Regions from separate parts of the Streptomyces sp. 63XJN7_1_ISO-PGPR-S23-121 genome, predicted to be linked through region 1. Evidence: riboswitches for the same ligand, from Rfam matches in the RefSeq annotation. Region 1 holds a riboswitch; each other region holds the start of a gene.
What was found. A riboswitch is a leader RNA that binds a small molecule or an ion and turns the genes downstream of it on or off. The one in region 1 is predicted to bind cyclic di-AMP.
Positions count from the first base shown of each region.

Region 1 (7,608 bases):
CGCGGCCGTGCGGTGGTACGCCCCGACCGGCCAGGCCAAGGGCTGGCGACTGTGGATCGAGGGCTGGGCGGTCTCGCTGCGCGAGCCTGCGCTGCGGGAGGTGGCGCGGGAGCTGGACCGGCAGTGGAAGGCGGCCATCGCCGAGGTCATCGCGGAGGGTGTGGCCGCCGGGGAGTTCCCCTGCCCGGACCCCGACGGCGCCGCCCTGCGGCTGACGGCGCTGCTGGACGGGCTGGCCGTGCAGCTGACGTCGTACACGGGCGCGGTGTCCCGGGCCCGTGCGCTGGAGTGGGTGGACGGGGCACTCGCCCGGGAACTCGGCCTCGAACGGGGAGCGTTGACCACGCCCCGGCGCTGAGCGCGTGCCCCGGTGGGTCGGCTTGGCCGCCCGGCCCCTCCCGCGGGGCGAAGGGCCCCGCCGGAGCCGCCGGGCGACTTCCGCTGGGCGGCAGGGCCTCCCGCCGGCGCCGCCGGGGCCGCCCTCACGCCACCGAGGCGATCCGCAGCCTGATGTCGTCCGCCGTCAGCGTCCCCTTGGCGATCACGTGGTCCCCCGAGGACCGGCCGCGCAGCCGGCGCCCGATCCACGGCACCAGGTACTCCCGCGCCCAGTGCACGTCGTCCCGCCGGATGTGGAGGGTGCCGCGCGGCGGCAGGGGCGGCCAGGGCTGGTCCGGGTCGGCCGGGACGGCCAGGCCGAGGACCTGGCCGGCGCGCAGCGCCACGCGGGTGTGCCCCTCGGCCGACAGGTGCAGCCGGTCGCTGTCCCAGGCCCTGCGGTCCTGGACGCTCCGCAGCGACCACAGGTCGAGCACCGGGCAGCCGTAGCGGTCGGCGATCGCCCGCACATGCCCGTTGTAGGTGGCGATCTTGCCGCGCAGGTGCTTGAGGACGGGTATCCCCCGGGTGTCGAAGCCGGTGGTCACCAGCACCGTGCCGGCCGTGGCGGCCAGCGCGGCCACGGCCCGCTCGAACCGTTCGGCCACCTCGTCCGGGTCGGTGCCGGGCCGGATGATGTCGTTGCCGCCGGCACAGAACGAGACCAGGTCCGGCGCGAGTTCGACGGCCCGGGGTACCTGCTCCGCCACGATCTGGTCGAGCAGCCTGCCGCGTACGGCCAGGTTCGTGTACGTGAAGTCGCCCTCGGGGCGCCGGTCGGCGAGCAGTACGGCGAACCGGTCGGCCCAGCCGACGAACGACCCGTCGGGGCCGGGGTCGCCGACGCCCTCGGTGAAGCTGTCCCCCACCGCCACGTACGACCCGATCACTGCTCTGCTGTCACTCTTCGAATCGTCTGCCACGTCGGTCCATGATTCACCGTGGAGTGTGACCTACGCGACCGTAGGCAGGGGTTGACGGGCGGTGAGAAAGGCCACTCCTAAAGTGTTCGCCAACTCAGGAATAAGCGGGGCCCGGTGGCGGACGCACCGAAGGCCGGACCCGGGGATCGGGGTCCGGCCTTCGGTGGCGCGGGAGACGTCGTCAGAGGGAGACGCCGTGCGAACGCAGGTAGGCGACCGGGTCCACGTCGGAACCGTAGTCCGGCGTGGTGCGGATCTCGAAGTGCAGGTGCGGTCCGGTCACGTTGCCGGTGGCACCGGAGAGACCGATCTGCTGGCCGACGGTCACGGACTGACCGGCGGAGACGGAGATCGAGGACAGGTGGGCGTACTGGGCGTAGTAGCCGTCGGCGAGCTTGATGACGACCTGGTTGCCGTACGCGCCGCCGGGGCCGGCGGAGACGACGGTGCCCGCGCCGACGGCCTTCAGGGAGGTGCCGGTCGGGACGACGAAGTCGGTGCCGGTGTGGTAGCCGCTGGACCACATGCTGCCGGACTGGTGGTACGGGGTGCCGACGCCGGCGCCGGCCACGGGGGCGGTGTAGCCGCTGGTGGTGCCGGCGGACTGGGTGCTCGTGCCCGAGGACTTCGAGGCGGAGGTCTTCGCGGTGTCCGACTTCTCGGCGGACTGCGCGGCGGACTTCTCGGTCTTGGCCGGCTTCTCGGCGGCCTTCTCCGGAGCCGGGGAGGACTTGGCGGAGCCGGCCGCGGCCTTCTGGCCGATCGACAGCTTGAGACCCGGGTGGATGAGCGACGGGTCGGAGCCGACGGCCTCGCGGTTGTCCGCGTACAGCTTCTTCCAGCCGCCGTCGACGTGCTGCTCGTTGGCGATCTTCGACAGGTAGTCGCCGCTCTTGACGACGTAGGTGTGCGAGGCCGAGCCCTTGTCGGCCGACTTCTGCGCACCGGCCGCGACGGACTGGACGGACTGTCCGGCGACGGAGTGCGCGGGAGCGGCGTTGGCGGCGGCGGCACCCATCAGCGGGAGCGCGAGCGCGGCGCCACCGGTTCCGGCGACGGCGATGGTGCGGGTGAGGCGCTGGGCCTTGGTACGGCGGTGCTTACCCTTCGCGGGCATGGCGAATTCCTCTCCGGCGCCTGCGAGGTGAGCTGTCGGGTGCGGGCTGGAGATGCCCGGCCGCGTCGTGACGCGGCTTTACCCCGAGCCGTTCCGGGAACCGGAACAGGCGTTGTACCTGTGGGTCCCCCGCTCCTGCCGTGTACGGGTGGTGGATGGATGCGGGCTCCGGTCGGCGGCAGGATTAGGCGTCCGTCCGGATCGGTGGTGAACGTAAGCGACCGGGATGCGAACGGACAAGCGAGTGATTCCGCGGACGGGTGTTTCGCTTGATCCTTTGCGGGGACGGGCGGTCACACTCCGTCGATTCCGCGAGCGCCCTTCTCCGCGAAGAGGCTTGAAACGCACGCACATTACGTGGACATGACGAGCCACGCACGGTCACCGCTATGACGCTGCTCACGGGAGATGTCCCAGCATCCCTTACTTGCCTACGAGTTCGGATTAAAAGGCTGATTCGGGCAGAAGCCCCGGATGCCCCTTAGTCGGACCTGCCGGCTGCCCCGCGAACGGCTCGTTGCCGCAGGCAAGGGATGCCGTATCGTCGGCTGGGCGCCCGTCGGCGAGCAGTGCCGGCGGGGCGGAGTGGGAGGAGCCCCCGTGACGCAGCAGGTCCCGTCGACCGAACCCGAGCTGGCCGGCGTGCGCAACTTCCGGGACGTGGGCGGACTGCCGACCGAGGACGGGCGCCGCGTGCGTCAGGGCGTGCTGTTCCGCAGCGGCCACCTCGCGCACGCCACCGGGGAGGACGCCGCGTTCCTCGCCTCACTGGGGCTGCACACGATCTTCGACTTCCGCAACGCCGCCGACCACAAGCTCGAGGGACCCGACGTCGAGCTGCCGGGCGTGCGCAATGTGAACCTGCCGCTGAGCGACCCGGCCGACGGCGCCGAGTTCTGGAGGATGGTCCGCGACGGCGACCTCGACCAGCTCCGCGAGATCCTGGCGGACGGCCGGGCGGTGAACCGGATGATCGCCTCCTACCGCACGATCATCAAGGAGCGCACCGCGGAGCACTCCCGGGTGCTGCACGCGCTCGCGGAGGACAGCGTCCCCGCGCTGATGCACTGCGCGGCCGGCAAGGACCGCGCGGGCCTGTCGATCGCGATCACCCTGCTCGCCCTGGGCGTGCGGCGCGACGCCATCGTGGAGGACTACCTGAAGTCGAACGCGACGCACCGCCGCTACAAGGTGCGCCGCAGCGGATCCGCCGCCTCGGCCTACTCCCCCGAGGTCATGGAGTTGCTCAGCCCTCTGTTCGACGCGCGCGCCGAATACCTCTCCGCGGCCTTCGAGACCGTCGAGGCGACCTGGGGCGGGGTCGACGCCTACCTGGAGAAGGGGCTGCGCGTCACCCCGGAGATCCGGGAGCGGCTGCGCGAGCGGATGGTGGACTGAGCCGCCCGCTCACGGTCCGGCCGGCTACTTGGCGCCGACCTCGAAGAGCAGGAAGAGGAAGCCCGCGACGACGTGCCCGAGGGCGATGTAGATGAGGAGTCGCACCCACAGGGCGCGCGGGAGCTTGTCCTGGATCGTGCTCATGGCATCTCTCCTGCGGTGTGACGGGTCGGTGTGGTGACGGGCCCCAGGCACAGCGCCGCCGTGGGGCTCTGCAGCAGGGTGTGGACGAAGAGGAGTTCGAGCCCGTCGGCGTCCTGGGCGGCGATCCGGTGCGGGGTCAGGGAGTCGAAGTGGGCGCTGTCGCCCGGGCCGAGCAGGTGAACGGCGTCCCCGAGGCGCAGCCGCAGCCGGCCCCGCAGGACGTGGAGCCACTCCTCGCCGGGGTGCACGCGCACGATGTCGCCCTGGGAGCCGTGCGGCACACGGACGCGCAGGGCCTGCATCCCGCGGCCGGAACCGCCGGCCTGCCAGTACGTCCAGCCGCCCGCGGCGGTCGGCTCCATGTCCCCGGCCCGCACGACGGCGTCCCGGTCCGCGGCCGTCTCGCCGAGCAGCTCCGAGACGGTCGTACCATAAATACGGGCGAGCGAGAGCAGCATCGGCAGCGAGGGCTGACGCTGCCCGGTCTCCAGCCGGGAGAGGTGCGCGGGCGACAGCCCCGCGGCGCGGGCCGCCGCCTCCAGGGTGAGAGCAGCACGGTGCCGCAGGGCGCGCAGCTGCGGGGCGACCACGGAGGACACGGCGTCCGCCGGCTCCCCCGACGGGTCGTTCGAGGAGGTCATGTCTCCATTCAGCCCCGATTTTGCCTGCAAGGCAATTTTATTGCCTCACAGGCAAAGGGACGGCCGGCCTCCGCCGGCTAGCGGTTCGCCACCGCCTGCCTGACCAGAGTCTTCCCGAAGTCCCACATCAGCCCGCCGTGGTGGGCGTCCTCCATCACGTCGGTGAAGGCGTCGACGAACCGGTCCGCGTCCGACGCGTCGATGATCAGCGGCGGGATCAGCTTGATCACCTCGAGATGATCGCCGGACACCTGCGTCAGGATCCGGTGGCGGTGCAGCAGCGGCACCACCACCATCTGGGCGAAGAGCCCCTTCCGTGCGGCCTGCAGCATCGTCCAGCGGCTGCGCAGCCGCAGCGACTTCGGCCGGCCGAACTCGATGCCGATCATCAGCCCCCGGCCCCGGACGTCGGCGAGCAGCTCGTAGCGGTCCACCAGCTCCGTCAGGCGGGACTTGAGCCGCTCACCCACGGCGGCGGCGTTCGCCACGATCTCCTCGTTCTCCATCACCGACAGCACCGCGAGCCCGGCGGCCATGGCCTGCGCGTTGGAGCCGAAGCTCGCCGAGTGGACCTGCACCCGGTCCATCGAGGAGTACACCTTCTGGAAGATCCAGTCCTTGCCCAGCGTGGCCCCCACCGGCACGTACCCGCCGGACAGCGCCTTCGCGACGCACACCAGGTCGGGCTCGACGCCCTCCTCGTGCTGGTAGGCGTAGAACGCGCCGGTCCGGCCCAGTCCGGTCTGCACCTCGTCGGCGATGAGCAGCGCCTTGTGCCGGTGCAGCAGCTCCTGTGCGGCGCGCAGGTAGCCGGGTGGGGCCTCGTGGACGCCCTTGCCCTGGATGGGCTCGACGATCAGCGCGGCCACGTCGCCCCGGCCCAGCTCGCGGGCCAGGGCGTCCAGGTCGCCGAGCGGTACGGCGGTGTCGGGCAGCAGCGGTGCGAAGCCGTCCCGGAAGCAGGCCTCGCCGTTCACCGACAGCGAGCCGGTGGTCAGCCCGTGGAAGGCGTGCGAGCAGTACAGGATCCTGTGCCGGCCGGTCGCGTACCGGGCGAACTTCAGCGCGGTCTCCACGGCCTCCGTACCGCTGTTGCCGAAGAAGACGCGGTCCAGGTGGGGGCTGTAGGAGAGCAGCCGCTCGGCCAGCAGCCCGGGCAGCGGCGGACAGTCGAACCGGGTCAGGTCGGCCAGCGAGGCGTCGAGGACGTCGTGCAGCGCCTTGCGGACGACGGGGTGGTGACGGCCCAGGCCCATGACGGCGAACCCGGCCAGCATGTCCAGGTAGTCGTTGCCGTCCGTGTCCCAGAAGTGCGCGCCCTCGGCCCGCTCGTAGACCTTGTCGAAGCCGATGGTGCGCAGCATGCGCGGCAACTGGTGGTTGAGGTGCTTCGCGTGCAGCTCGTACCGCTCGGCGCCACGCTCGGCCAGCAGCGCGCCGAGATCGAACTCCTTGGTCATTCAGCTCTCTCCTTGCCCAGGCATGACGGTTCCCTCGTCCCCGGCCGCTTCCCTCACGGCCAGGCTCGCGCTGATCCGGCTGGCGATCTCGACCGGGGTGAGACCGATGTCGGCGAGCACCTCGGCGCGCTTGGCGTGCGCGAGGAACTGGTCCGGGATGCCGAACCGCCGTACGGGTACGTCGACTTCGGCGTCGCCGAGGGCCAGCGCCACCGCGGAGCCGACCCCGGCGGCACGGCTGTTGTCCTCGACGACGGCCACCAGGCGGTGCCGGGCGGCCAGGGGCGGCAGCGCCGGATCGACGGGCTTGACCCAGCGCGGGTCGACGACGGTGCAGCCGATGCCGCGGCCCTCCAGCAGCTCGGCCGCCCGCAGGCACACGGGCGCCATCACACCGACGGCGACCAGCAGCACCTCGGGCCGGCCGGCGGCGTGCAGGACGTCCATGCCGCCGACCCGGTCAACGGCCGGGAGGGCGGGCCCGACGGACTCCTTCGGGAAGCGCAGCAGCGTCGGCGCGTCGTCGACGGCGACCGCCTCGCGCAGCTGGACGCGCAGCTGTTCGGCGTCGCGCGGCGCGGCGATGCGCAGGCCCGGGACGACCTGGAGGACGGACATGTCCCACATGCCGTTGTGCGAGGCGCCGTCGACACCGGTGACGCCCGCCCGGTCCAGCACGAAGGTGACGCCGCAGCGGTGCAGGGCCACGTCCATCAGGAGCTGGTCGAAGGCGCGGTTGAGGAAGGTGGCGTAGACGGCGACGACCGGGTGGAGTCCGCCCGTCGCGAGTCCGGCGGCGGACACGGCCGCGTGCTGCTCGGCGATGCCGACGTCCCAGACCCGGTCGGGGAACCGCTCGGCGAAGGGCCCCAGCCCGACCGGGTGCAGCATGGCCGCGGTGATGGCCACGACGTCGTCGCGCTCCTCGCCGATCCGCGCCATCTCCTCGCCGAACACGGCGGTCCAGGACGGCCCGTCCGAGGGGCTGAGCGGTGCGCAGGTCAGCGGGTCCATCACACCGACCGTGTGGAAGTGGTCCGCCTCGTCGCGCAGGGCGGGCTCGTAGCCGCGGCCCTTCTCGGTGAGGCAGTGCACCAGCACCGGGCCGTGGAAGCGCTTCGCGCGCCGCAACGCCGATTCGACGGCACCGATGTCGTGCCCGTCGATCGGGCCCAGGTACTTCAGTCCGAGGTCCTCGAAGAGCCCCTGCGGCGCGAAGGCGTCCTTGAAGCCCTTCTTGGCGCCGTGCAGGGCCTCGTACAGGATGTCGCCGACCACGGGTGTGCGCTGGAGCGCCTCCTTGCCCCAGGCCAGCACCCGCTCGTAGCCGTCGGTCGTGCGCAGCGTCGCCAGGTGGTCGGCGAGGCCGCCGATGGTCGGCGCGTACGAGCGTTCGTTGTCGTTGACGACGATGATCAGCGGCCGGTCCCTGGCGGCCGCGATGTTGTTCAGCGCCTCCCAGGCCATGCCGCCGGTGAGCGCGCCGTCGCCGGTGACGGCGACGACGTGGCCCCGCTCCCCCCGCACCTGGCGGGCCTTGGCGAGGC
Region 1 covers NZ_CM149653.1:2,911,171-2,918,778, reverse strand. The annotation lists gene AC0VYN_RS12650 (TetR/AcrR family transcriptional regulator) at 1-358, shown strand, start outside; gene AC0VYN_RS12645 (SGNH/GDSL hydrolase family protein) at 483-1,268, opposite strand; gene AC0VYN_RS12640 (M23 family metallopeptidase) at 1,483-2,418, opposite strand; cyclic di-AMP (ydaO/yuaA leader) riboswitch at 2,423-2,579, opposite strand; gene AC0VYN_RS12635 (tyrosine-protein phosphatase) at 3,019-3,816, shown strand; gene AC0VYN_RS12630 (DUF6126 family protein) at 3,841-3,960, opposite strand; gene AC0VYN_RS12625 (helix-turn-helix domain-containing protein) at 3,957-4,601, opposite strand; gene AC0VYN_RS12620 (aspartate aminotransferase family protein) at 4,679-6,061, opposite strand; gene dxs (1-deoxy-D-xylulose-5-phosphate synthase) at 6,062-7,608, opposite strand, start outside.

Region 2 (7,608 bases), 1.1 Mb from region 1:
GCGCTCGATCGCCGCTCGCAGCCCCTGGGTCGTCGTACTGGTCTTGGCCATGCCGTCCATCCTACGGGGGCCCACTGACTGCCCGGGACGCCCGTGCGACGGCCGCCGGGTCCCCGCCCCGGGTGGGGCCGCGCGCGGTCAGTACGTGGGCAGCGTCCGCGGGCCGAGGTCGTCCCGGGCGGGCGGGGGCGCGAGGCGGACGGAGGCGCCGAGGACGCTCAGTCCGTCCGGGGCGACGACGACCGGTTCGAGTGTGACCGCGACGACCTCCGGGTGGTCGTGGACCAGCCGGGACACCCGCAGCAGCAGCTCCTCCAGGGCGGAGGCGTCGACCGGGGCCGAGCCGCGCCAGCCGAAGAGGAGGGGCGCGGTACGGACCGAGCGGATCAGGGAGGCGGCCTCCCGGTCCGTCACCGGGATCAGCCGGTGCGCCATGTCGCCGAGGAGCTGGGTTGCCGCCCCCGCGAGGCCGAAGGAGAGCACCGCTCCGGCGGCCGGGTCGATGACCGCCCGCACGACCGTGTCGACGCCGCGCGGCGCCATGCCCTGCACCACCGGCCGCAGTTCCTCGGGCTTGCCGAAGAGCTCGGTCAACTCGGCGTACGCCCTGCGCAGTTGCTCCTCGTCCGCGAGGTCGAGGCGTACGCCGCCCAGGTCGGCACGGTGGCGCAGGTGCGGGGCGGTGGCCTTGAGGGCGACGGGGTGGCCGAGGGTCCCGGCGGCGGCGACGGCGTCGTCGGGGGTGGGGGCGGGCAGGGCGCGGTGCACGTGGACGCCGTACCGGCCGAGCAGCTCGCAGGTCTCCTCGGCACCGAGGGTGAGTCCCTGTCCGCGCGCGAGGTGTCCGCCGATCAGCCCGGCGGCGCCCTTCTCGTCGATGTCGTCGTACTCCGGGACCCTGCCGGGCTCGGCGGCGTCGCGGCGCCACTGCGCGTAGGCCACGGCCTGGGCGAGGGCGCGGACGGCGCGCTCGGCGGCCGGGTAGGCGGGGATGAGGCGGGCTCCCTCGGGGGCCGCCGGGGCGCCGGCGGACGGCTCCGGCGCGAGGGTGCCGCCCGGGGTGCGCGGGGCGGTCGGTGCTTCCGATGCGTTCGGGGTGTCCGGGGCTTCCGGGGCTTCGGGGGCATCCGGGGTGCCTGGTGCCTCCGGGGCGGCCACTGCTGCCGAGGTGCCCGGGGCGGCCTGCGGTGCGGTGCTCGCCGCGGCGGACAGGGCCTGGGCGAGGCCACCCAGCTCCACGTGGACCACGAGGACGGGCTTGTCGGGCACCGCGGCCGCCGCCGAGCGCAGCGCCTCGGCCAGCGCCGCGTCCCCGGCCGCCCCCTCCCCCACCGTCGGGATGGCGGTCACCACCACCGCGTCGCAGGTGTCGTCGGCCAGCGCCCGGGACAGGGCCGCGTGGAAGTCCTGCGGGGAGGCCGCCGTGGTCAGGTCCAGCGGAGGCTGCGGCCGCAGGCTCTCCGACAGGCACGCGTCGTAGGTGAGCAGCCCCAGTGACTCGGAGTTCCCGAGGATCGCCACCCGTGGTCCGGCGGGCAGCGGCTGGCGGGCGAGCAGCAGGCCCGCGTCGACGAGGTCGGTGATCGTGTCGACGCGGATCACCCCGGCCTGCCGCAGCAGCGCGGAGACCGTCGCGTGCGGCAGCCGCGTCGCCCGTACCGCGTGGCCCTGCGGCGCGACGCCTCCGTGCCGGGCGCCCTGCACCACGACCAGCGGCTTGGCCGCCGCCGTGCGCCGGGCCAGGCGGGTGAACTTGCGGGGGTTGCCGATGGACTCCAGGTACATCAGCGCGACGTCGGTCTCCGGGTCGTCGTACCAGTACTGGAGGACGTCGTTGCCGGACACGTCGGCCCGGTTGCCGGAGGAGATGAAGCTGGACACGCCGGTGACGCCGGTCACCCCGCCGCCGCGCCGGTGCAGCCGGGAGAGCAGGGCGATGCCGATGGCGCCGGACTGGGCGAACAGACCGATCCGGCCGGGGCGCGGCATCTCCGGGGCGAGGGAGGCGTTGAGCCGCACCCCGGGAGCGGTGTTGATGACGCCGAAGGCGTTGGGTCCGATGATCCGCATGCCGTACGAGCGCGCCTGGCGCACGAGGGCGCGCTGGCGTTCGCGTCCCTCGGGGCCGCTGTCGGCGTACCCGGCGGAGATCACGACGAGGCCCTGCACACCGTGTTCGCCGCACTCGGTGACCACCTCGGGGACGCGCTCGGCGGGCACGGCGACGACCGCGAGGTCGACGGGCCCGTCGACGTCGCGCACCGAGCGTCGGGCGGGCACCCCGTCGAGCTCCTTCACCTCTTCGGGGAGGGCCGCGTTCACCGCGTGCAGCCTGCCGGTGTAGCCCGCGTCCCGGATGTTGCCGAGGATGCTGCGGCCGACGCCACCGGGGGTGCGGCCGGCTCCGATGACGGCTACGGAGCCGGGCTGGAGCAGGCGCTGCACCGACCGGGCCTCCGCGCGGTGTTCGCGCGCGTACTGCACGGCCAGGGAGCGGTCGGTGGGCTCGAGACCGAACTCGAGGCGGACCACACCCTCCTCGAAGCTCCGCTTCTGGGTGTACCCGGCGTCCATGAACACCTTGATCATCTTGGTGTTCGCGGGCAGCACCTCGGCGGCGAAGCGGCGGATGCCGCGCTCCCGGGCGACGGCGGCGATGTGCTCGAGGAGCGCGGAGGCGACACCCCGGCCCTGGTGGGCGTCCTGGACGAGGAAGGCGACCTCGGCCTCGTCGGCGGGGGACGACGCGGGCGCACCGCCGGCGCCGATCCGGTCGTAGCGTACGGTGGCGATGAACTCGCCGCCGATGGTGGCCGCGAGTCCCACCCGGTCCACAAAGTCGTGGTGCGTGAAGCGGTGGACGTCCTTGGCGGACAGGCGAGGGTACGGCGCGAAGAAGCGGTAGTACTTCGACTCGTCGGAGACCTGCTCGTAGAAGCTGACCAGGCGCTCGGCGTCATCAACGGTGATGGGGCGGACGCGCGCGGTGCCGCCGTCGCGCAGCACCACGTCGGCCTCCCAGTGGGCGGGGTACTCGTGCCGGTCCGACGAGGTCTGCATGGGCCCCAGAGTACGGCTCGCGTACGACAACGGCGCGGGGCAGTCTGTGGAACGGGAGCCCGGGCCGAGGCCGCGGCCCGACGGCCACCCGGGGCGGCGCACGGCCGTCCGGCCATGCTTCACGATGTGGGAAACTGGTCTAGACAACCTGAACACCTGAAGGGCAGCAACACATGGCTGAGCGCCGCGTCAACGTCGGCTGGGCCGAGGGCCTCCACGCCCGCCCCGCCTCCATCTTCGTCCGGGCCGCCACGGCCACAGGCGTCCCGGTGACGATCGCCAAGGCCGACGGCAACCCCGTCAACGCGGCCTCCATGCTGGCCGTCCTGGGCCTGGGCGCCCAGGGCGGCGAGGAGATCGTCCTCGCTTCGGACGCCGAGGGCGCGGACGCCGCCCTGGACCGGCTGGCGAAGCTGGTCTCCGAGGGGCTCGAGGAGCTTCCCGAGACCGTCTGATGTGACGGCACACGAAAGGCCCGCCCGGACCACCGGGCGGGCCTTTTGCCGCCCCTGATTCCGGACAGCACGAATAAGCCCCGTGAATTACCCCGCTTTTGTATACGGCACCCGTGTCAATGCCGGAGCACCGGCGTATTTACGGGACGTTGCGCATTTCTCACGCCGTCGGGGCGGTCGCCGGACGTGAAGCGCAACCGGTGCGCCGCCGCCGACCGCTCGGCGTGCAGCGCCATGAGCGCTCGCGCCCGGTCGCCGTCGCCCCGTGCCACCGCGTCGACGACCGCGCCGCGCTCCGCCCACTGCTCCGCCGCGCCGGGCACCGTGTCCACGAGGTACATCCAGTCGATCTTGCGGCGCAGCTGGATCAGCATCGCCGTGAGGGAAGGACTGCCGGCGGCCTGTGCGAGGGTCTCGTGGAACCAGCCGCCCAGCGCGCGCAGGTCCTCGCCGTGGCCCTGCCTGGAGCGTTCCTGACCCAGCCTGACCAGGCCGCGCAGCACCTTGAGATGGGCCTCGGTGCGGCGCCGGGCCGCGCGGGAGGCACCGAGGGGCTCCAGGAGCGTGCGGGTCTCGAGCAGGTCGGCGGCCTCCTGTTCGGTGGGTTCGGCGACGCACGCGCCCGCGTGCCGCCGGGTCACCACGAAGCCCTCGGCCTCCAGGGTGCGCAGCGCCTCGCGGACCGGGACGCGGGAGACGCCGTAGCGGCGCGCGAGCAGTTCCTCGGTGAGCCGGCTGCCGCGCCCGTGGACGCCGGCGACGATGTCGTCCCGGATCGCCGTGCACACCGAGTGCGCCGGAATGCGCATGTCCGACCTCCGCCCTGATCCCCGTGAAACGTCGACAATGGACGCGTGTTCCGTGACTCTAGGCCAATGAACCGCACTTTCGGAGGGGCCGAGGGAATTCAGGGATATTTTTTGAACTTTCCCGGGCCGGAAACGAATCCGGCAGGGTGGTGCGGGCCCGCACGGAAATACAGCAGGGCCCCGGCTCGGGGAGCCGGGGCCCTGCGCGTGCCGTACCGTCCGTCGTCAGACGTTCACGCCGTGGGAACGGAGATAGGCGACGGGGTCCATGTCCGAGCCGTACTCCGGGCTCGTGCGGGCCTCGAAGTGCAGGTGCGGGCCGGTGACGTTGCCGGTGGCACCGGAGAGACCGATCTGCTGGCCGGCGCCGACCGACTGGCCGACCGAGACGCCGATGGACGACAGGTGGCCGTACTGGGTGTACGTGCCGTCGTGCATCCTGATCACGACCTGGTTGCCGTAGGCGCCGCCCCAGCCGGCCTCGACGACGGTGCCGACGCCGACCGCGTGCACCGAGGCGCCGGTCGAGGCGTGGAAGTCGATGCCGGTGTGGCTGCCGGAGGACCACAGGGAGCTGCCGGCCTGGTAGGCCGTGGACACGTAGGAGCCGGCGATCGGCGCCACGAAGGTGTTGAGGCGCTCGCGCTCCGCCTCGCGCGCGGCACGCTCCTTGGCCTCGCGCGCCTCCTCGGCGGCCTCGGCGGCCCGCTCGCGCGCGGCCTCCATGGCCGCCTCGCGGGCGGCGGCGTCCAGGGCGGCCTGCTTCTGCGCGGTGGCCTGGGCGTCGATCTCGTGGGCGATGGAGTCGCCGATGGTGACGACCGGGGTGAGTCCGCTCTGCTCGACCTCGGGCTCGGCGGCGAGGGCCGGGGCCGCGAGGGTGCCGACGACGCCGGTGGTGGCGAGGGCCGCGACGCCCGCCGCGCGGGCGGTGGTGCGGTGCATGCGGCTGGGACGGCGGTGCTTCCCGGTGGCGCGCGTGAACGCCATGTAGAGGCTGGTCCTTTCCTTCCCTCTCGCCTACCGGGTTAGCTGACGGGTTCGGAGCAGGAAGGTCTCCTACGGACCCCCTCGCCGGAGCGCGGGCGTCCGATTCACCCCAGGGACTGCGATGGGTCCCCGGCTCCCCTGGCTCGCGCCGTACGGGGACTCGGCGATGACTGTCCGGTGCCGCGGGTGCGGCGCACTGCCTGACGAACAGCCCGGACGACGCTAGACGCGGCTGTCTTCAATTCTCAAACGCAACACGGTTTTTGTAGCGCACGCCACAGGGCAGACGGGCAGCCTCTCCCCCAATTCGGACATCGGACGGCCCTGGTGACATTCGGGTCACCAGGGCCGTCGCGCACCCGTGCCGCTACTCGGCGGCCACGACGGTGACTTCACCGATGCCGAGGGCCTCGACGGGCTCCCTGATCCGCGCCGCGTCGCCGACGAGGACCGTCACCAGACGGTCCACCGGGAAGGCGTTGACGACCGCAGCGGTGGCCTCCACGGTGCCAGTGGCGGCCAGTTGGCGGTACAGCGTGGCCTGATAGTCGTCGGGCAGGTGCTGCTCGACCTGGTCGGCCAGCGTGCTCGCGACGGCGGCCGCCGTCTCGTACTTCAGCGGCGCCACGCCCACCAGGTTCTGCACGGCGACGTCGCGCTCGGCGTCGGTGAGTCCGCCCTCGGCGAGCGTGCGCAGCACCGTCCACAGGTCCTGGAGCGCCGGACCCGTGTTGGGCGTGTCGACGGAGCCGCTGATGGCGAGCATCGCGGCGCCCGTGCCGTCGGGGGCGGACCGCAGGACCTGCCCGAACGCCCGCACGCCGTAGGTGTAGCCCTTCTCCTCGCGCAGGACGCGGTCCAGGCGTGAGGTGAGGGTGCCGCCGAGGCAGTACGTGCCGAGTACCTGGGCGGGCCACACGCGGTCGTGCCGGTCGGCTCCGGTGCGGCCGATCAGCAGTTGCGTCTGCACGGCGCCGGGGCGGTCCACGATGACGACCCGTCCGGTGTCGTCGGCGGTCACCGGCGGCACCGGGCGCGGCTCGGCGGCGGAGCCGGTCCATGCGCCGAGGGTGTCGCCGAGCAGCTCGTCGAGGTCGATGCCGGTGAGGTCGCCGACGATGACCGCGGTGGCGGTGGCGGGGCGGACGTGCTTCTCGTAGAAGGCGCGGACGGCCGCCGCGTCGATGTCCGCGACCGTCTCCTCGCTGCCCTGGCGCGGGCGCGACATGCGCGAGTCCGCCGGGAACAGCTCCTTGGAGAGCTCCTTGGCGGCGCGGCGGGAGGGGTTGGCCAGCTCGTGCGGGATCTCGTCGAGCCGGTTGCGCACCAGCCGCTCGACCTCGCTGTCGGCGAACGCGGGCGCCCTGAGGGCGTCGGCGACCAGACCGAGGGCCTTGGCGAGGCGCGAGGCGGGCACCTCCAGGCTCAGCCGGACACCGGGGTGGTCCGCGTGCGCGTCGAGGGTGGCGCCGCAGCGCTCGAGCTCGGCGGCGAACTCCTCGGCGGAGTGCTTGTCGGTGCCCTCCGAGAACGCCCGCGCCATGATCGTGGCCACGCCGTCCAGGCCGGCGGGCTCGGCGTCCAGGGGGGCGTCGAGCGACACCTCGACGGCGACGACCTGCTGGCCGGGACGGTGGCAGCGCAGCACGGTGAGGCCGTTGTCGAGGCTGCCGCGCTCGGGTGCCGGGAACGCCCACGGCTTGGGCTCGCCGGCCTGCGGCTGGGAGTGGAATTCCATCGTGGCGAGCTCGGTCACTTGGCCGCCTCCTCGTTCTCGTCGGTGGCGTCGGTCACGGTGACGGTGACGGTGGTCTCGTCGGCGTCGGTCTCGTCGGCGGGGGCGGTGGGCTCGTAGACGAGCACCGCGCGGTTGTCGGGGCGCAGACGGGCCTTCGCGACCTCCTGGACCTCCTCGGCCGTCACCTCCAGCACCCGCCCCACGGCGGTGAGGGCGAGCTGCGGGTCGCCGAACAGGACGGCGTACCGGCACAGTTCGTCGGCGCGGCCGGCGACCGTGCCGAGCCGGTCCAGCCACTCGCGCTCCAACTGGGCCTGCGCGCGCTCCATCTCCTCGGCCGTGGGCCCCTCCTCGGCGAACCGGGCCAGCTCCTCGTCGATGGCGGCCTCGACGACGGGCACCTCGACGTCGCCGGAGGTCTTCACGTCGAGCCAGCCCAGAGAGGGCGCCCCGGCCAGGCGCAGCAGCCCGAAGCCCGCCCCGACGGCGGTGCGGTCGCGGCGCACCAGCCGGTTGTACAGGCGGGAGGACTCGCCGCCGCCCAGCACGGTCAGCG
Region 2 covers NZ_CM149653.1:1,856,587-1,864,194, reverse strand. The annotation lists gene AC0VYN_RS08515 (DUF5998 family protein) at 1-51, opposite strand, end outside; gene AC0VYN_RS08510 (bifunctional acetate--CoA ligase family protein/GNAT family N-acetyltransferase) at 139-3,060, opposite strand; gene AC0VYN_RS08505 (HPr family phosphocarrier protein) at 3,234-3,515, shown strand; gene AC0VYN_RS08500 (GntR family transcriptional regulator) at 3,632-4,324, opposite strand; gene AC0VYN_RS08495 (M23 family metallopeptidase) at 4,550-5,314, opposite strand; cyclic di-AMP (ydaO/yuaA leader) riboswitch at 5,327-5,490, opposite strand; gene AC0VYN_RS08490 (M16 family metallopeptidase) at 5,682-7,070, opposite strand; gene AC0VYN_RS08485 (M16 family metallopeptidase) at 7,067-7,608, opposite strand, start outside.
Region 2: linked by a shared signal. The riboswitch ahead of AC0VYN_RS08495 (M23 family metallopeptidase) and the one ahead of AC0VYN_RS12640 (M23 family metallopeptidase) in region 1 are both predicted to bind cyclic di-AMP.

Region 3 (7,608 bases), 4.3 Mb from region 1:
GTCAGCTCCTCGATCTCGTCGCGCCGCCGGACGTAGTCCTCGTGCGCCGCCCGGTAGGCGTCGGCCAGCTCCGGGTCGGAGGCCAGCCGCTCGGTCATCTCCTTCATGACCCCGTTCGCCTCCAGCGTGCCGATCGCGGAGGCCGCCTTCGGGCACGTCAGGTAGTACAGCGTGGGGAACGGCGTGCCGTCGGGCAGCCGCGGCGCCGTCTCCACGACGTCCGGCTGTCCGCAGGGGCAGCGGTGCGCGATGGCGCGCAGGCCGCGCGGAGGACGCCCGAGCTGCTGCTTGAAGGCCTCCACGTCCGCGTCGGTGGGCTCGGTGCGCGGGGTGGTCGGCGGGGGATTCTGCATGACTGTCTTCTGCTGGTCTTCCTGTTGAGTCACTGCCGGTGGGCGGCGGCGTCGGCCTTGTCGACCCCGTCCCACACGTTCCGGTACCAGGGGCGGTCGGCCGCCCCGACGTCGGCGTGCGACTGCTCGGCCGCGTGCGGGTCGACGACGACGAAGCCCGTCTCCCCCGGCATCACGTAGTGCAGCCGCAGCCGGATCTGCTGCTCGGCGTAGGCGTCGTCCTGCCAGCGCGCCTTGAGGTCGCGCAGGTCCTCGACCCGCTGACGGGTCCGCGCCTGCTCCTCGCGCAGGTCGGCGATCTCCGCGCGCTGGGCGACGTACTGCCGTATCGGGTAGGCGAGCGCCACGACGAGCGAGCACAGCACCATCGCGAGCAGCGCCGCCCGGCCGGTCAGGCGGGAGCGGCGGGCCTGGCGCTTCGTCTGCGAGCGATAGACCCGGGCCGCGGTCTGTTCCCCGATGATCCGGATCCTGGTCGCGGTGGAGAAACGGTCCCGGTCCTTCACCGCCATGTCTCCGCCTCCGCCTTCATGGTCGATGTACGCGTACGTCCCCGCACACGGTACGGGACCGAGTACGGGGACGTACGTACGACGCTGCCCGCAGGGGGTGACGCTCAGCCCCTGCCGTGCCGGCTAGTTCGCGGAGCGGAACCGCGGGAAGGCGCTGCGGCCGGCGTACACCGCGGCGTCGTCGAGGATCTCCTCGATGCGCAGCAGCTGGTTGTACTTGGCGACGCGCTCGGAGCGGGCCGGGGCGCCGGTCTTGATCTGACCGCAGTTGGTCGCGACGGCCAGGTCGGCGATGGTGACGTCCTCGGTCTCGCCGGAGCGGTGGGACATCATGCACTTGAAGCCGTTGCGCTGGGCCAGCTCCACGGCGTCCAGGGTCTCGGTCAGCGAACCGATCTGGTTGACCTTGACCAGCAGGGCGTTGGCGGCGCCGTCCTCGATGCCGCGGGCCAGACGCTCGGGGTTGGTGACGAACAGGTCGTCGCCGACGAGCTGGACCTTGTCACCGAGCTTGTCGGTGATGGTCTTCCAGCCCTCCCAGTCGTCCTCGAACAGCGGGTCCTCGATGGAGACCAGCGGGTACGCCTCGACCAGCTCGGCGTAGTACTCGGTCATCTCGGCGGCCGAGCGCTCCTTGCCCTCGAAGGTGTAGGAGCCGTCCTTGTAGAACTCGGACGCGGCCACGTCGAGCGCGAGCGCGATCTGCTCGCCCGGGGTGTAGCCGGCCTCCTTGACGGCCTCGAGGATGAGGTCGAGGGCCTCGCGGTTGGAGCCGAGGTTCGGGGCGAAGCCGCCCTCGTCGCCGAGGCCGGTGGCCAGGCCCTTGCCCTTCAGCACCTTCTTGAGGGTGTGGTAGACCTCGGTGCCCCAGCGCAGCGCCTCGGAGAAGGACTCCGCGCCGATCGGGGCGATCATGAACTCCTGGATGTCCACGTTGGAGTCGGCGTGCGAGCCGCCGTTCAGGATGTTCATCATCGGCACCGGCAGCAGGTGCGCGTTCGGGCCGCCCAGGTAGCGGAACAGCGGCAGGTCGCTGGCCTCGGAGGCGGCGTGCGCGACGGCGAGGGAGACGCCGAGGATGGCGTTGGCGCCCAGCGAGCCCTTGTTGTCGGTGGCGTCCAGGTCGAACATGGCCTGGTCGATCAGGCGCTGCTCGGTGGCGTCGTAGCCGACCAGCTCCGGGCCGATCTGCTCGATGACGGCGAGGACGGCCTTCTCGACACCCTTGCCCTGGTAGCGGTTGGGGTCGCCGTCACGGAGCTCGATGGCCTCGAAGGCACCGGTGGAGGCGCCGGACGGAACGGCGGCACGCCCCGTGCTGCCGTCGTCGAGGCCGACCTCGACCTCGACCGTGGGGTTGCCTCGGGAGTCCAGGATTTCCCGGGCTACGACGACGTCGATGGACGGCACGAGCATCTCCTTCTTCAATGTGACGCTTCGGTGTGACGCGGGTCCGCAGGACCGCAGCGGCTCTGCGGGACGAGCCTAACCGGCTCCGGGCGATCGGCCAGCCGGTCGCCCACCCGATGGACAGAACCGAGAGTAAATTGTTTCCGAACGGAACAAAGGCGGTTCACGGAAACTGGGCCCGCCCGGCCCGTCCCCCGGCTCCGCGGGCGTGAAAAAACCCGCCCCGGCGCGTACGGGGGAACACGCACCGGGGCGGGAGCAGGGGCGGGCCGCCGCTTACTTGAGGTGCAGCTGCTGGCCCGGGTAGATGAGGTCGGCCTCGTCGACGATGTCGTCGTTCAGGTCGAACAGCTTCGCCCAGCCGCCCTTGACGTGGTGCTCCGCGGCGATCGAGCTGAGCGTGTCGCCCTTGACGACCTTGTACTCGCCGTCACCCTTCTCGACCTTCTTGCCGGTCGGGGTGGTGACGGTCTTCTTCTCGGCCTTCGGCTCGGCCTGCTTCTCGGCGGCCGGACGCTCGGACGAGCGGGAGGCCTTCTGCTCGGTGGAGCGCTCGGCCGTGGAGCCGCTGGAGGACTGCGAGGAGCCGCTGTCCTGGCTCTCGGCGGAGCCACCGGCGTACGCGGCGCTCGACAGGCCGGTGCCGCAGACCGGCCAGGCACCCTTGCCCTGGCTCGCGAGCACCTTCTCGGCGACCGCTATCTGCTGCGCCTTGCTCGCCTGGTCGGCGGTCGAGGCGTACTGCGTGCCGCCGTAGGCGGCCCAGGTGGACGCCGAGAACTGCAGTCCGCCGTAGTAACCGTTGCCGGTGTTGATGGACCAGTTGCCGCCGGACTCGCACTGGGCGACGGTGTCCCACTCGGATGCGGTGGCGGCGGAGGCGTTGCCGGCCGCCATCAGCGGGGCGGCGACGGCCGCACCGGTGACACCGGCGACGGCGATGACCCGGGTGGCCTTGAACGGACGACGGTGCTTGCCCTTGCCGGAAAACAGCATGGTTGATCCCCTCACCGACGCCTGCGAGGTGAGCTGTCGGGTTCGGGCCGGTTGAGTTGCCCGGCCGGGTCCCTCACGGGACTCGGCTCCACCCCTAGCCGCTCCGGCCGAACTGCCCGGTGCGGCGCTTACCTTGGGTCCCCCGCTCCTGCCTGCGGCGCTTGACGCGACGACTGTTCCCGTACCGCCGCTGGCAGGATTCGGCGTTGCGACGGCCGGGGCCCGCGATGGCGAGCGGTCACGACCGTAGACACGCGCTCCGCGGATTTTCAAAGACGATCACGGCTTCTGAGACCTATATCTCACGTGATCCAAAACGGACATACAGCCGCGAACCGTGACGCGAACTACCGCTGGTTTTCGTCCGGTTCGCCCACGACCGTGAGCGTCTGACCGGGCAGGATGTGGTCCGGGTCGGCACCCACGACGTCCTTGTTGCCGTCGTACAGGGAGCGCCACCCGCCGGTGAGGTCAAGGGAGTCGGCGATACCCCACAGGCTGTCGCCGGAACGGACGGTGTACGAACCGTCCGTGAGGCCGCGGGCGGCGTCCTCGCCGCGCGAGGCGTGCCGCCCGGACGACTCCGCGGTGCGGCCGTCCGCCGCGCCCTCCTCGGCGTTGCCGCCGCGATGCCGGCCGGTCGAGAACTCGTCGGCGCCGGTGCCCGCCGAAGCGGCGCCGCTCTGCCCCGACTTGTCTGACTCGTCACCGCTCGGCGCGGTGACGTCCGCCCCGCCGGACCCCCGCGCGCCACCGGCCGCCGGAGCGCCGGACGCGGAGGACGTGTCGGACTTGGCCGTTTCGCCCCCCGCGCTCGACGCGGCGTCAGGCGTGGCCGACGCGGACGGCGACGAGGACTGAGACTGGGACCGGGACGGAGAGGGAGTCGCCGAAGCGGACGATTCAGGGACGGACTTGGTGGAATCGGTCAGACCGGACGAGCCGGACGTGCCCGATCCGTCCGTTCCATCCTTGCGCGTCGACGCCCCGTCACCCGATGCCCGGGTGCCGTCGGTCACGCTGCCCGAGTCGTTGCCCAGCCCCGCGAGCAGGCCGCAGGTCGGCCAGGCGGCGATGCCCTGGTCCGCGAGCACCTTCTCGGCGACGGCGATCTGCTGCGAACGGCTCGCCTGGTCGGCGCTCGACGCGTAGCCCAGGCCGCCGTACCGCTCCCAGACGTCCTGGGAGAGCTGGAGGCCGCCGTAGTACCCGTTGCCGCCGTTCTGGCTCCAGGCGCCGCCCGTCTCGCACTCGGCGACCCGGTCCCAGTTCGTTCCGTCGGCCGCGTGGGCGCCGGTGGCCCCCAGCAGCGGGATCGCGATGGCGGAGCCGGTCACTCCTGCAGCGACGACCAGGGCGGGAGCCTGGCGGGGGCGACGGTGACGACCGTTCCCGGAGAGCATGCGACGACCTTTCACGAGACAGCGGGGACGGCGCGGCGAGTGAGGCTCGGCGCCACGCTGATCCGTGAAGGTATAGGCAGATGATCGCTTGTCACAAGTTCATGCCGCGCAGATCACGTGAAGATCACAGAGCTGAGCGCGTGTCATGTTTGCGGTGGCGACGGATTGCTCCCGGGCCGCGGCGCGACCGGTGTGAACGACACCGGGAGGGTACGCAGCCCCCGCATGATGAGCCCGCCGCGCCACCGCAGATCGGCCGGATCCGCGGCGAGGGCCAGGTCCGGGAGGCGGGTGAGGAGCGTGGCGAGCGCGGTCTGCCCCTCGAGCCGGGCGAGCGGGGCGCCGAGGCAGTAGTGGATGCCGTGGCCGTACCCGAGGTGCTGGCTGTCCCTGCGGGAGAGGTCGAGGGTGTCCGGGTCTGTGAACCGTTCCGGGTCCCGGTCGGCGGCGGCCAGGACGACGAGGACGGGATCGCCGGCGGCGATCTCCTGCCCGCCGATGGTGAGCGCCCGGGTGGCGAAGCGCCAGGTGGCCAGCTCCACCGGGCCGTCGTAGCGGAGCAGCTCCTCGACGCCGGTCTCCAGCAGGCCGCGGTCGCCGGCGGCGAGGGAGTGCTGCAGCCGGGCCCGCTCACCGGGGTGGGTGAGCAGGGCGTACGTGCCGTTGCCGACCAGATTGACCGTGGTTTCGAAGCCCGCGAACAGAAGGATGAAGGCCATCGCCGCGGCCTCGTTCTCGGTGAGGTGCTCTCCGTGGTCGGAGGAGCGGATGAGACCGGAGATGAGGTCCTCGCCGGGGCCCGGCTCGGCCGGCAGCGCGGCGCGCTTGCGGTGGATGAGGTCGGCCAGGTAGCCCCGCATCTTCTTCACCGAGCGGGCGACACCGCCCCGGGGACCGCCGCCGTGACGGATCATCATGCCCGCCCAGTCCCGGAAGTCGTCCTGGTCCTCGCGGGGGACGCCGAGCAGGTCGCAGATGGCGTAGATGGGCAGCGGGAAGGCGAACTCGTGGATGAGGTCGGCGGAGCCGGTGGCGGCGAACCGGTCGATCAGGCCGTCGGCGAGCTCCTGCACCCGCGGCGCGAACTCGGCGACGCGCCGGGGCGTGAACGCCTTGCTGACCAGTCGGCGCAGCCTGGTGTGGTCCGGCGGGTCGATGTTGAGCAGATGCGTCATCAGCTCGGCCTTGCGCTCGCCCGGGATGCCGGTCTTCCCCTTTGCGTGCGCGGGCTCGTCGTGGTGCGCCGGGTTCTTGGACAGCCGCTGGTCGGCGAGGGCCTGCCGAGCGTCGGCGTACCGGGTGACCAGCCACGCCTCCACGCCGCTGGGCAGCGTCGTCCGGTGCACCGGAGCGTGCTCGCGCAGCCAGGCGTACGCCGGGTAGGGGTTACTGGCGAACTCCCAGGTGAACAGCTCGGGAGCCGGACCGCCGGGGTCGGTGCGGGCGGTCACCCCTCGACCTCCCTGATGGCGTCCCGGTACGTCCGGGCCGCTGCCCTGAGGGCCGCCTCCGGGTCCGTGCCCTCGGACTCGGCGCGGGCGGCCAGGGCCAGGAGGTCGTAGCCGACGCCCTCGCCCGTGGGGAGCGGCACCCGGAGGCCCGCCGTGCGTACCCGGGAGGCCAGCTTGGCGGCGAGGGCCAGGCCGGGCTGGCCGAGGGGGACGCCCTCGGTGACCGAGGTGCGCCGCTTCTCCACCGCCTTGGTGCGCAGCCAGTGCTCCCGGACCTCCTCCGGCGTGGTCGCCGTCTCGTCGCCGAAGACGTGCGGGTGGCGGTGGATGAGCTTGGCGACGATGGTGGCCGCGACGTCGTCCACGGAGAACGGCGCCTCGGGGTCCTCCTCGGCGATCCGGGCGTGGAAGACGACCTGGAGGAGGACGTCGCCCAGTTCCTCGCGCAGTTCGCCGCGGTCGCCGTCCTCGATGGCCTCGACGAGTTCGTAGGCCTCCTCGATGGCGTACTTGGCCAGGCCCTGGTGGGTCCGCTGCGAGGACCAGGGGCATTCCACGCGGATGCGGTCCATGACCTGGACGAGGTCCAGCAGGCGGGCGCCCGGCAGGTCGTAGGAGGCGGGGAGCAGTTCCAGCTCGGGCATGGCGACGCGGCCGGAGCCGGCCAGGCGGGCCAGGCCGTCGGTGAGGGCGGGCTCGCCCTCACCGGTCGCGACCACGACCACGGTGCGGCCGCCCGCGCAGGCCCCGACCAGTTCCTCCGCCGCCGGGGACGCCACCTCGACCCGGGTGCCCGCCTCGCGCAGGTACGGCAGCTGCGGGTGCGCGGCGTCGGCGCACAGCACGCGGTCGGCCGTGCGCAGCGCCTGCCAGGCGGGCCAGGACAGCAGGCCGGGGGCGACGCGGTGGCTGGTGGTGAGCAGGACGATGCGGCCGGGGCCCGGGCCGGTACCGGGAGCGGGGTCGGCGCTGGTTGCGTTCACGGTCCGAACGTAACGCACGGCGCCGGCCGGCTCGTGAGCCGTCCGGCGGGAGGCGGTCCCCGGCGGGAGCGCTACGCCGGCTGGTTCCCGGCCTCCGCGACCTCCCGCACCCACGGTGCCGTCGCGTCGACGCGGCTGCTCTTCTGGACGTCCCAGGTGCCGTAGCGCGGGTTGAGGTCGATGTCGAGCTGCCTGGACGCCTTGGACAGGGCCTGCCAGAACTCGGGGCGGCTGGTGTCGGTGCCGAGGTGCTCGGCGAGCTTCTGGGCCTCGAGCTGGAGGCGGAGGTTCTCCTCGAGGCGCTCGGGGGCGACGCCGTACTGCTGGAGCCAGACGGTCTCCAGCTCCTTGGCGCCCCCGGCCTGCTGCTCCAGCCCGGTGCGCATCTGCTGGACCTCCTTGCGGGTGACGGTCACGCCCGCGTCCTGGGCGGCGCGGTGCAGGACGCGGTCGAGGACCATGCCGTGCAGGGTGTCGCGGGCGAGGGTGCCGCTGCGGGC
Region 3 covers NZ_CM149653.1:7,163,686-7,171,293, forward strand. The annotation lists gene AC0VYN_RS31980 (DUF501 domain-containing protein) at 1-353, opposite strand, end outside; gene AC0VYN_RS31985 (FtsB family cell division protein) at 383-865, opposite strand; gene eno (phosphopyruvate hydratase) at 989-2,275, opposite strand; gene AC0VYN_RS31995 (transglycosylase family protein) at 2,552-3,271, opposite strand; cyclic di-AMP (ydaO/yuaA leader) riboswitch at 3,275-3,441, opposite strand; gene AC0VYN_RS32000 (transglycosylase family protein) at 3,619-4,674, opposite strand; gene AC0VYN_RS32005 (cytochrome P450 family protein) at 4,818-6,125, opposite strand; gene AC0VYN_RS32010 (nucleoside triphosphate pyrophosphohydrolase) at 6,122-7,108, opposite strand; gene AC0VYN_RS32015 (SurA N-terminal domain-containing protein) at 7,180-7,608, opposite strand, start outside.
Region 3: linked by a shared signal. The riboswitch ahead of AC0VYN_RS31995 (transglycosylase family protein) and the one ahead of AC0VYN_RS12640 (M23 family metallopeptidase) in region 1 are both predicted to bind cyclic di-AMP.

Region 4 (7,608 bases), 2.3 Mb from region 1:
CTCCGCGTACTCCTGCGGGATGACACGGAGGAGCGGCATCTCCCCCGGCCCGTAGGGGGCAGGGGCGCCACGCCGGGAGGGCGCGGGGAACGGCCGGGCGGGGTCAGCCGGCCCGGTGCACCACCGCGTCGCACAGCTCGATCAGCGCGGCCTTCGCGTCGCACTCCCGCAGCGGGGCCAGCGCCGCCCGGGCGTCCTTCGCGTACCGGACGGTGTCCCGCCGCGCCTGTTCGAGCGCGGGGTGGGCGCGCAGCAGGCGCAGCGCCTCGGCGTGCCGTGCGTCGTCGCTCAGGTCGGAGTCGAGCAGCTCGCACAGGGCGACGTCCTCGGCCAGCCCCAGCCGGGCCGCCCGCTCGCGCAGCCGCAGCACCGGGAGGGTCGGGATGCCCTCGCGCAGGTCCGTGCCGGGCGTCTTGCCCGACTCGTGGGAGTCGGAGGCGATGTCCAGGACGTCGTCCGCGAGCTGGAAGGCGACGCCGAGCCGCTCGCCGTACTGGGTCAGCACGTCGACGACCGTCTCGTCGGCGCCGGACATCATCGCGCCGAACCGGCAGGAGACCGCCACCAGCGACCCCGTCTTGCCGCCCAGCACGTCCAGGTAGTGGTCGACCGGGTCCCGTCCGTCCTGCGGGCCGGCCGTCTCCAGGATCTGGCCGGTGACGAGCCGCTCGAAGGCCAGGGCCTGCACCCGGACCGCCTCGGGCCCGAGGTCGGCGAGGATCTGGGAGGCGCGGGCGAACAGGAAGTCGCCGGTGAGGACCGCCACCGAGTTGTCCCAGCGGGTGTTCGCGCTGGGGACGCCGCGGCGCACGGCGGCCTCGTCCATCACGTCGTCGTGGTACAGCGTGGCGAGGTGGGTCAGCTCCACGACCACGGCCGAGGGCACGATGCCGGGCGCGTAGGGGTCGCCGAACCGGGAGGCGAGCATCACCAGCAGCGGCCGGAACCGCTTGCCGCCGGCCCGCACCAGGTGCTGGGCGGCCTCCGTGATGAACGGCACCTCACTTTTGGTTGCCTCAAGCAACCCTTCCTCGACGGCCGCCAATCCGGTCTGGACATCGGCTTCCAGAGCCTGGTCCCGCACGCTCAGCCCGAACGGCCCGACGACGGTCACGAGGGGTCTCCTGTCTGCTGGTGTCTACTGGCGATTACCTGGTTTGTCGATAGGTCGCTGCCACCACTCGAGTCAGCGTATCCGGTCACGTTTCGATCACCGCTAGCGCCCACCGTTACAGGCCGGTCGGTATTGGATCATGCGCGATATGTTTTTGATCGGGCGATATGAGCAGATACCGCCCGATGCCACCAGAACGGCGCGAACCGGGACACGGCACGCCGGAAACCGCCACCGAAGATCCCACCATTCCTCCCAACGGGCCGCACCCCGGGAACGTCACCCATTCGGCACCCTCCCGCCCTCCTCTCCCCCCTCCCCTCTCCGAACGGATGCCCGCACAGCGCGCGGGGACACCGGGACGGACCACCGGCGGCGAGGCGCGATCGAGGGTACGGAGCCCCGGCCCGGCCGCCCGTCCCGCGCCCGCCGGCGAAGCGACCCCCATCGGCGGCCGGTTGGCCACTAGTTGGCCCTAATGCCCGTTTTGCCGATCTTGTTGAGGCCCGTGAGTTGGCTCACGCCCCGGCGACCCCCCGCACCCGCGCCGCGAACCCCGCCACCCCTTTGCCCCGTAGGGGAGTTGGCCCTTGGCAGTCGCAAAGGATCAAGCAGCTCAAAACGCCCTGATCAAGGTCAAGAGGCGCGTCGAGTGATTCCTGCACTTGTTCCGGACATGTGCTCTCGCATACGTTCCCGGCCTGTCGGGCGGACGCCGAATCCTGCCACCGCCCCGACGCACAGTCATCCACTCGACACACTCGCAGGCAGGAGCGGGGGACCCAGGTAAGTCGTCGCGCCGGACACCACCGGAGCGGCTCGGGGTGAAGCCGTACCCGTCAGGGCACGGCCGGGCACCTCCCCGCCCGAACCCGACAGCTCACCTCGCAGGCGTAGGAGAGGGACACACACATGCCTGCCAACGGTCAGAACCGTCACGCCCGCACCGCCCGCCTCGGCCGCAAGCTCGCCCTCGCCGGCGCCGGCGCCGCCGTCTTCGCCATGCCGCTCGTCGGGGCCGCCACCGCGTCCGCCGCCACGCCGGCCACCACGACCACCGCCGCCACCGCGGCGACCACGGCCTACCCGGACAACCTCGACGGCTGGATCCGCGAGTCGCTGGACATCATGGCCCGGCACGGAATCCCCGGGACGTACGACGGCATCCACCGCAACATCATGCGGGAGTCGTCCGGCAACCCGCTCGCCATCAACAACTGGGACATCAACGCCGTCAACGGCACCCCGTCCAAGGGCCTGCTCCAGGTGATCGACCCGACCTTCCAGGCGTACCACGTCGCCGGCACCTCCTGGGACTCGTACGACCCGGTCGCCAACATCACCGCCGCCTGCAACTACGCGGCCGACCGGTACGGCTCGATCGACAACGTCTTCAGCGCGTACTGAGCCGTACCCCGCACCCGGCCGTGATCCGGTCCCGTCGGCCTCCGACGGGACCGGGACCTAGCCGGCTCCGAAGATCCGCTCGAGGACGACGGCCACGCCGTCGTCCTCGTTCGTCGTGGTGACCTCGTCCGCGACCGCCTTCAGTTCGGGGTGCGCGCCGGCCATGGCGACCCCGCGGGCCGCCCAGTGGAACATGGGGATGTCGTTGGGCATGTCCCCGAAGGCGATCGTCCGGCGCCGGCTCAGGCCCAGGTGCTCGGCGGCGAGCGCCAGGCCGGTCGCCTTGGTGACACCGCACGGCTGGAGCTCCACCGTCCCCGGCCCCGACATCGTGACCGTCGCGAGGGAACCGACCACCGCGCGCGCCGTCGCCGCCAGCTCGTCGTCGGACAGGTCGGGGTGGCGCAGCAGCACCTTGCTGATCGGCGCGCTCCACAGCTCGTCGCGCCGCTCCACCCGCACCGCGGGCAGGGTCGGGTGGGGCATCAGGTAGCCCGGCTCGATCAGCGTCAGTCCGTCGACCCCGTCCTGGTCGACCGCGGCGTAGACCTCACCCACCTCCGCCTCGATCTTGCCGAGCGCGGTCTCCGCCAGTTCCCGGTCCAGGGTGACCGACCAAAGCATCCGGTGCGCGCCGGAGTCGTACACCTGCGCGCCCTGTCCGCACACCGCGAGCCCCGTGCAGCCCAGGCCGTCGAGCAGCGGGCGCACCCTCGGTGCCGGGCGCCCCGTGACCACCAGGTGCCGCGCGCCGGCCCGGGCCACCCGCTCCAGCGCGGCCAGCGACCGGTCGGAGACGGTGTCGTCGCCGCGCAGCAGCGTTCCGTCGAGGTCGGTGGCGACGAGGGCATATGCGGTGCGGTCCATGATCAGAGAATACGGACACCGAACCTGCCCGACTCACCCACGACCGGTTGCGCACGAGGACGTTCGCAGGTGTCCGAAACCTGACGCAACACCGTCTAAAGGCGGTTAAAGGCCTGTGCACCAGTTGGCAACAACATGCTCCGCCTTCTACCCTCCCGGCGGCCCCGGGGGTACCTTCCTTCTGTCCAGGGGGGACTTGATCGGGGGGTCGGGTTGAACGGCGGACGTGTACGTGTACTGAGGCCGGAGGAGCTGGGCGAGGGGGAACGGGAGCGCTGGCGCGCGCTGCGCGCTGCCTCGAGGGCGCCGCGCAATCCGTTCATGGAGCCGGAGTTCACCGACGCCGTGGGCCGGGTCCGGCCCGGGGCGCGGGTCGCGGTGCTGTACGACGGCGGTGAGGCCGCCGGTTTCCTGCCGCACGAGCGCGGGCCGCTGGGTCAGGGCCGGGCGATCGGACTCGGGGTCTCGGACTGCCAGGGCGCGGTGCTGCGGCCCGGTCTCGTCCCGGACACCCGCCGACTGCTGCGGGCCTGCTCCCTGTCGAGCCTCGCCTTCGACAACCTGGAGGCCGAGCAGGGCCTGTTCGTGCCGTACGCCGCCGAGGAGCACACCACCTACGTCATCGACGTGGAGAAGGGCTACGAGGCGTACGAGAACGTGCTGCGCGCCCAGTCGCCGAAGTTCCTGAAGACCACCCTCGCCAAGGAGCGCAGGCTGGGCCGGCAGGTCGGCGACGTGCGGTTCGTCTTCGACGAGCGCGAACCGGCCGCGCTGCGCACGCTCATGGAATGGAAGTCGGCGCAGTACCGCAGGACCGGGCGGCGGGACCGGTTCGCGCAGGAGTGGATCACCCGGCTCGTCGGGCGGCTCGCCGGGACCCGGGCGCCCCAGTGCACGGGCACGCTGTCCGTCCTCTACGCCGGCGGCCGGCCCGTCGCCGCCCACTTCGGGCTGCGCTCGGCCTCGGTCCTGGCCTGCTGGTTCCCGGCGTACGACCCGGAGGCCGCGAAGTACTCGCCGGGGCTGGTACTGCATCTGCGGATGGCCGAGGCCGCCGCCGCCGAGGGCATCGGCCTGCTCGACATGGGGCGGGGCGCGGCGGAGTACAAGGACTCGCTGCGGACCGGCGAACTGCCCGTGTACGAGGGGACGGCCACGCGCCCGGGGGCGGGCGCCGCGCTGCAGTGGCTCGGCCGCGAACCCGCCCGGCGCGCGCACGGCTTCGTGCGCGACCGGCCGCGGCTGGCGTCACTGGCGGCACGCACGCTGAGGGGGGCGGCCCGGCTGCGCCGGCCGTGACCGAGGGGCAACCACGAGGGGGGTGGGGCGCATGGCCGGAGCACGGCGTGCGCGGCAGGAGACACGGCAGGAGATCGAGAGGTTCCTCGGCACCGAGCCGGCGCAGGTCGCCGAGCTGGACCTCGGGGACGAGGGGGAGGCCGGCCTCGGAGCGGGGCCGGGCGGTCCGCCGGTGACGGCCGGCGCGGTGTTCGTCCTGGTCCGCCGCGGGGGCCGGCCCGTGGGCACCCTGCTCGGGCGGGTGCCGGAGGGGGCGGACCCGACGCGGACGCTGGCGGCGCTCGCCCGGCGCCTGCACCCCGCCCCGCCACCCGGACCGCATCCCGGGCCCGCGCCCACCCCACCGCCCACCCCGCCGTCCGCCAGTGTCGTCGTCGCCACCCGGGAGCGCGCCGGCCGGCTCGCCCGCGCGCTCGACTCCCTGCTCGCGCAGGACCACCCGGACGCCGAGATCGTCGTCGTCGACAACGCCCCGGTGACCCACGAGACGCGGGAGCTGGTCGAGCGCAAGTACGCCGAGCGGGTGCGGTACGTGTGCGAGCCGGTGCCCGGACTCGCCGTCGCCCACAACCGAGGGCTGGCCGCCGTACGGGGCGAGGTGGTCGCCTTCACCGACGACGACGTGGTCGCCGACCCGCGCTGGCTCACCGAACTGACCACCCCCTTCGCCGCCGACCCGCGCCTGGGCTGTGCCACGGGGCTGATCCTGCCCGCGCGGCTGCGCACCCCCGCCCAGGTGCTCCTGGAGAGCCACGGCGGCTTCGCGAAGGGCTTCGTCCCGCGCACGTACGACCCGGAGCACCCGCCCGCGGACGAACCGCTGTTCCCCTTCACCGCGGGGCGCTTCGGCTCCGGCGCCAACATGGCCTTCCGCACGGCGACCCTGCGCGCGGTCGGCGGATTCGACCCGGCGACCGGCGCGGGCACGCACGCGCGGGGCGGCGACGACCTGTACGGCTTCGTGCGCGTCCTCGCCCAGGGCGCACGGCTGCACTACACCCCGACGGCCCTGGTGTGGCACCACCACCGGGAGAGCTGGCGGGACCTGGAGACCCAGGCGTACGGCTACGGCGCGGGACTCACCGCGTACCTCACGGCGATCCTGGTGAACCGGCCGGCGCTGCTGCCGGCGTTCCTCGCCCGGCTGCCGCGCGGGCTGGCCCACGCGCGCGTGCTGACCGCCGTCCGCGACACGGACGGCGGCGGCGCACCGGGCGGACACGACGAACGGACCCACCCGTGGCCACGACGGCTGTCGCGGCTGCAGCGACGGGGCATGGCCTACGGGCCGGTGGGCTACCTGCGCGCCCGGTACGCCCTCCGGTCCGCTCCCGGGAGGACGCGATGACGACGACGGGCCGTCGCGGCGAGGACACGCCGGACGGCAGAGAACGGGCGGACGGCGACTGCGTCCCCGTCCTCCTCTACCACGCCGTGATGGCGGACCCGCCCGGCTGGATCGCCGAATTCACCGTTGGCCCGCGGGAGTTCGCCGCTCACCTCGACGCGGTCGTCGACAGCGGCCGGACCCCCGTCACCATCGGCGCGGTCGCCGACCACTTCGCCGGGCGGGCGCCCCTGCCGCCCCGGCCCGTGCTGCTGACCTTCGACGACGGCTTCGCCGACCTGCCGGGCCCGACCGCCGAGGCGCTGGCCGAGCGCGCGCTGCCCGCCACCGCCTACCTCACCACCGGCGCCATCACCCCGGGCGGCCGCAGCCTGCTGCCGCCCGCCCCGATGATGACCCTGGGCGAGGCCGCGGAACTGGAGCGCTCCGGCATGGAGATCGGCAGCCACACCGTCACCCACGCCCAGCTCGACACCCTGTCCGGCACGGCCCTCGCGTACGAACTGCGCACCTCGAAGAACGTGCTGGAGGACGCCCTCGGCCACCCGGTCCGCCACCTCGCCTACCCGCACGGCTACAACAGCCCGCGGGTGAGGGCCATGTCGGCCCGCGCCGGCTACGAGACGGCCACCGCCGTCCGGCACGCGCTCAGCTCCGGCCGCGACGAGCGGTACCGCATCGCCCGCCTCATCGTGCGCCGCGGCCACACCGCCGACGACGTGCGGACCTGGCTGGCCGGCCGCGGCGCCCGGGTCGCGCCGTACCGCGACGGGCCGCGGACGGTCGGCTGGCGCTGGTACCGCCGGACCCGCGCCGCCCTGCGCGGTCCCGTCTTCGCCGGCTGAACGGCGGGGGCGGGCGGCCTCGCCAGGAGGTCCGAGTCCGACGAATTCGGCGTGAAAAACCGGAAAAGTTCCTATACTTGGCCCGGGGAGGGGAGTCTCGACGTGCAGCACCACGTGCCCGTACCGACCGCCGAAAGCAGCACGCTGCCCGCCCCCGACGCCGCCACCGGGCGGAAACGCCCGGGCGGGGACGGCGGCGGCGCCCGGAGATCGCGGTGGATCCCGCGCGGTACGCCCGGCGCCGGTCTGCTGACCCTGCTGCTCGCGGCCGGACTGTGGACGTACTCCCTGCCCCGCATCGGCTTCCGGGAGATGGACGACTACGGCCTGCTGGACCGGCTGCCCGTCACCTACTACTTCTCGCTGCTCGTCCTCACCGCCGGCTTCGTCGTCGGTCTGCGGCGCGCGGCCACCGCGCCCTGGTGGCCGGCCGCGCACTGCGCCGCGCTGCTGTTCGCCCTCAAGGCACCCCCGGCGGTGCTGTACGACGCGGTGCGCTACCCGTGGGCCTCGAAGCACGACGCCGTCGTCAACACACTGCTGGCCAACGGCGAGCTGCGTCCGGAGGCGGCGCTGTCGGGCAACATGTCGGCGTACGACCAGTGGCCCGGCTTCTTCACGCTCAACGCGGGCCTGACCCGCGCCCTGGGCACGGAGAGCGCCGCCGCGTACGCGAACTGGGCGCCGATCGTCCTCGGCCTGCTGACGATCCCGGTGCTGGTCCTGAT
Region 4 covers NZ_CM149653.1:570,050-577,657, reverse strand. The annotation lists gene AC0VYN_RS02740 (polyprenyl synthetase family protein) at 104-1,114, opposite strand; cyclic di-AMP (ydaO/yuaA leader) riboswitch at 1,858-2,023, shown strand; gene AC0VYN_RS02735 (transglycosylase SLT domain-containing protein) at 2,027-2,521, shown strand; gene AC0VYN_RS02730 (HAD family hydrolase) at 2,579-3,388, opposite strand; gene AC0VYN_RS02725 (GNAT family N-acetyltransferase) at 3,602-4,687, shown strand; gene AC0VYN_RS02720 (glycosyltransferase family 2 protein) at 4,719-6,035, shown strand; gene AC0VYN_RS02715 (polysaccharide deacetylase family protein) at 6,125-6,880, shown strand; gene AC0VYN_RS02710 (hypothetical protein) at 6,983-7,608, shown strand, end outside.
Region 4: linked by a shared signal. The riboswitch ahead of AC0VYN_RS02735 (transglycosylase SLT domain-containing protein) and the one ahead of AC0VYN_RS12640 (M23 family metallopeptidase) in region 1 are both predicted to bind cyclic di-AMP.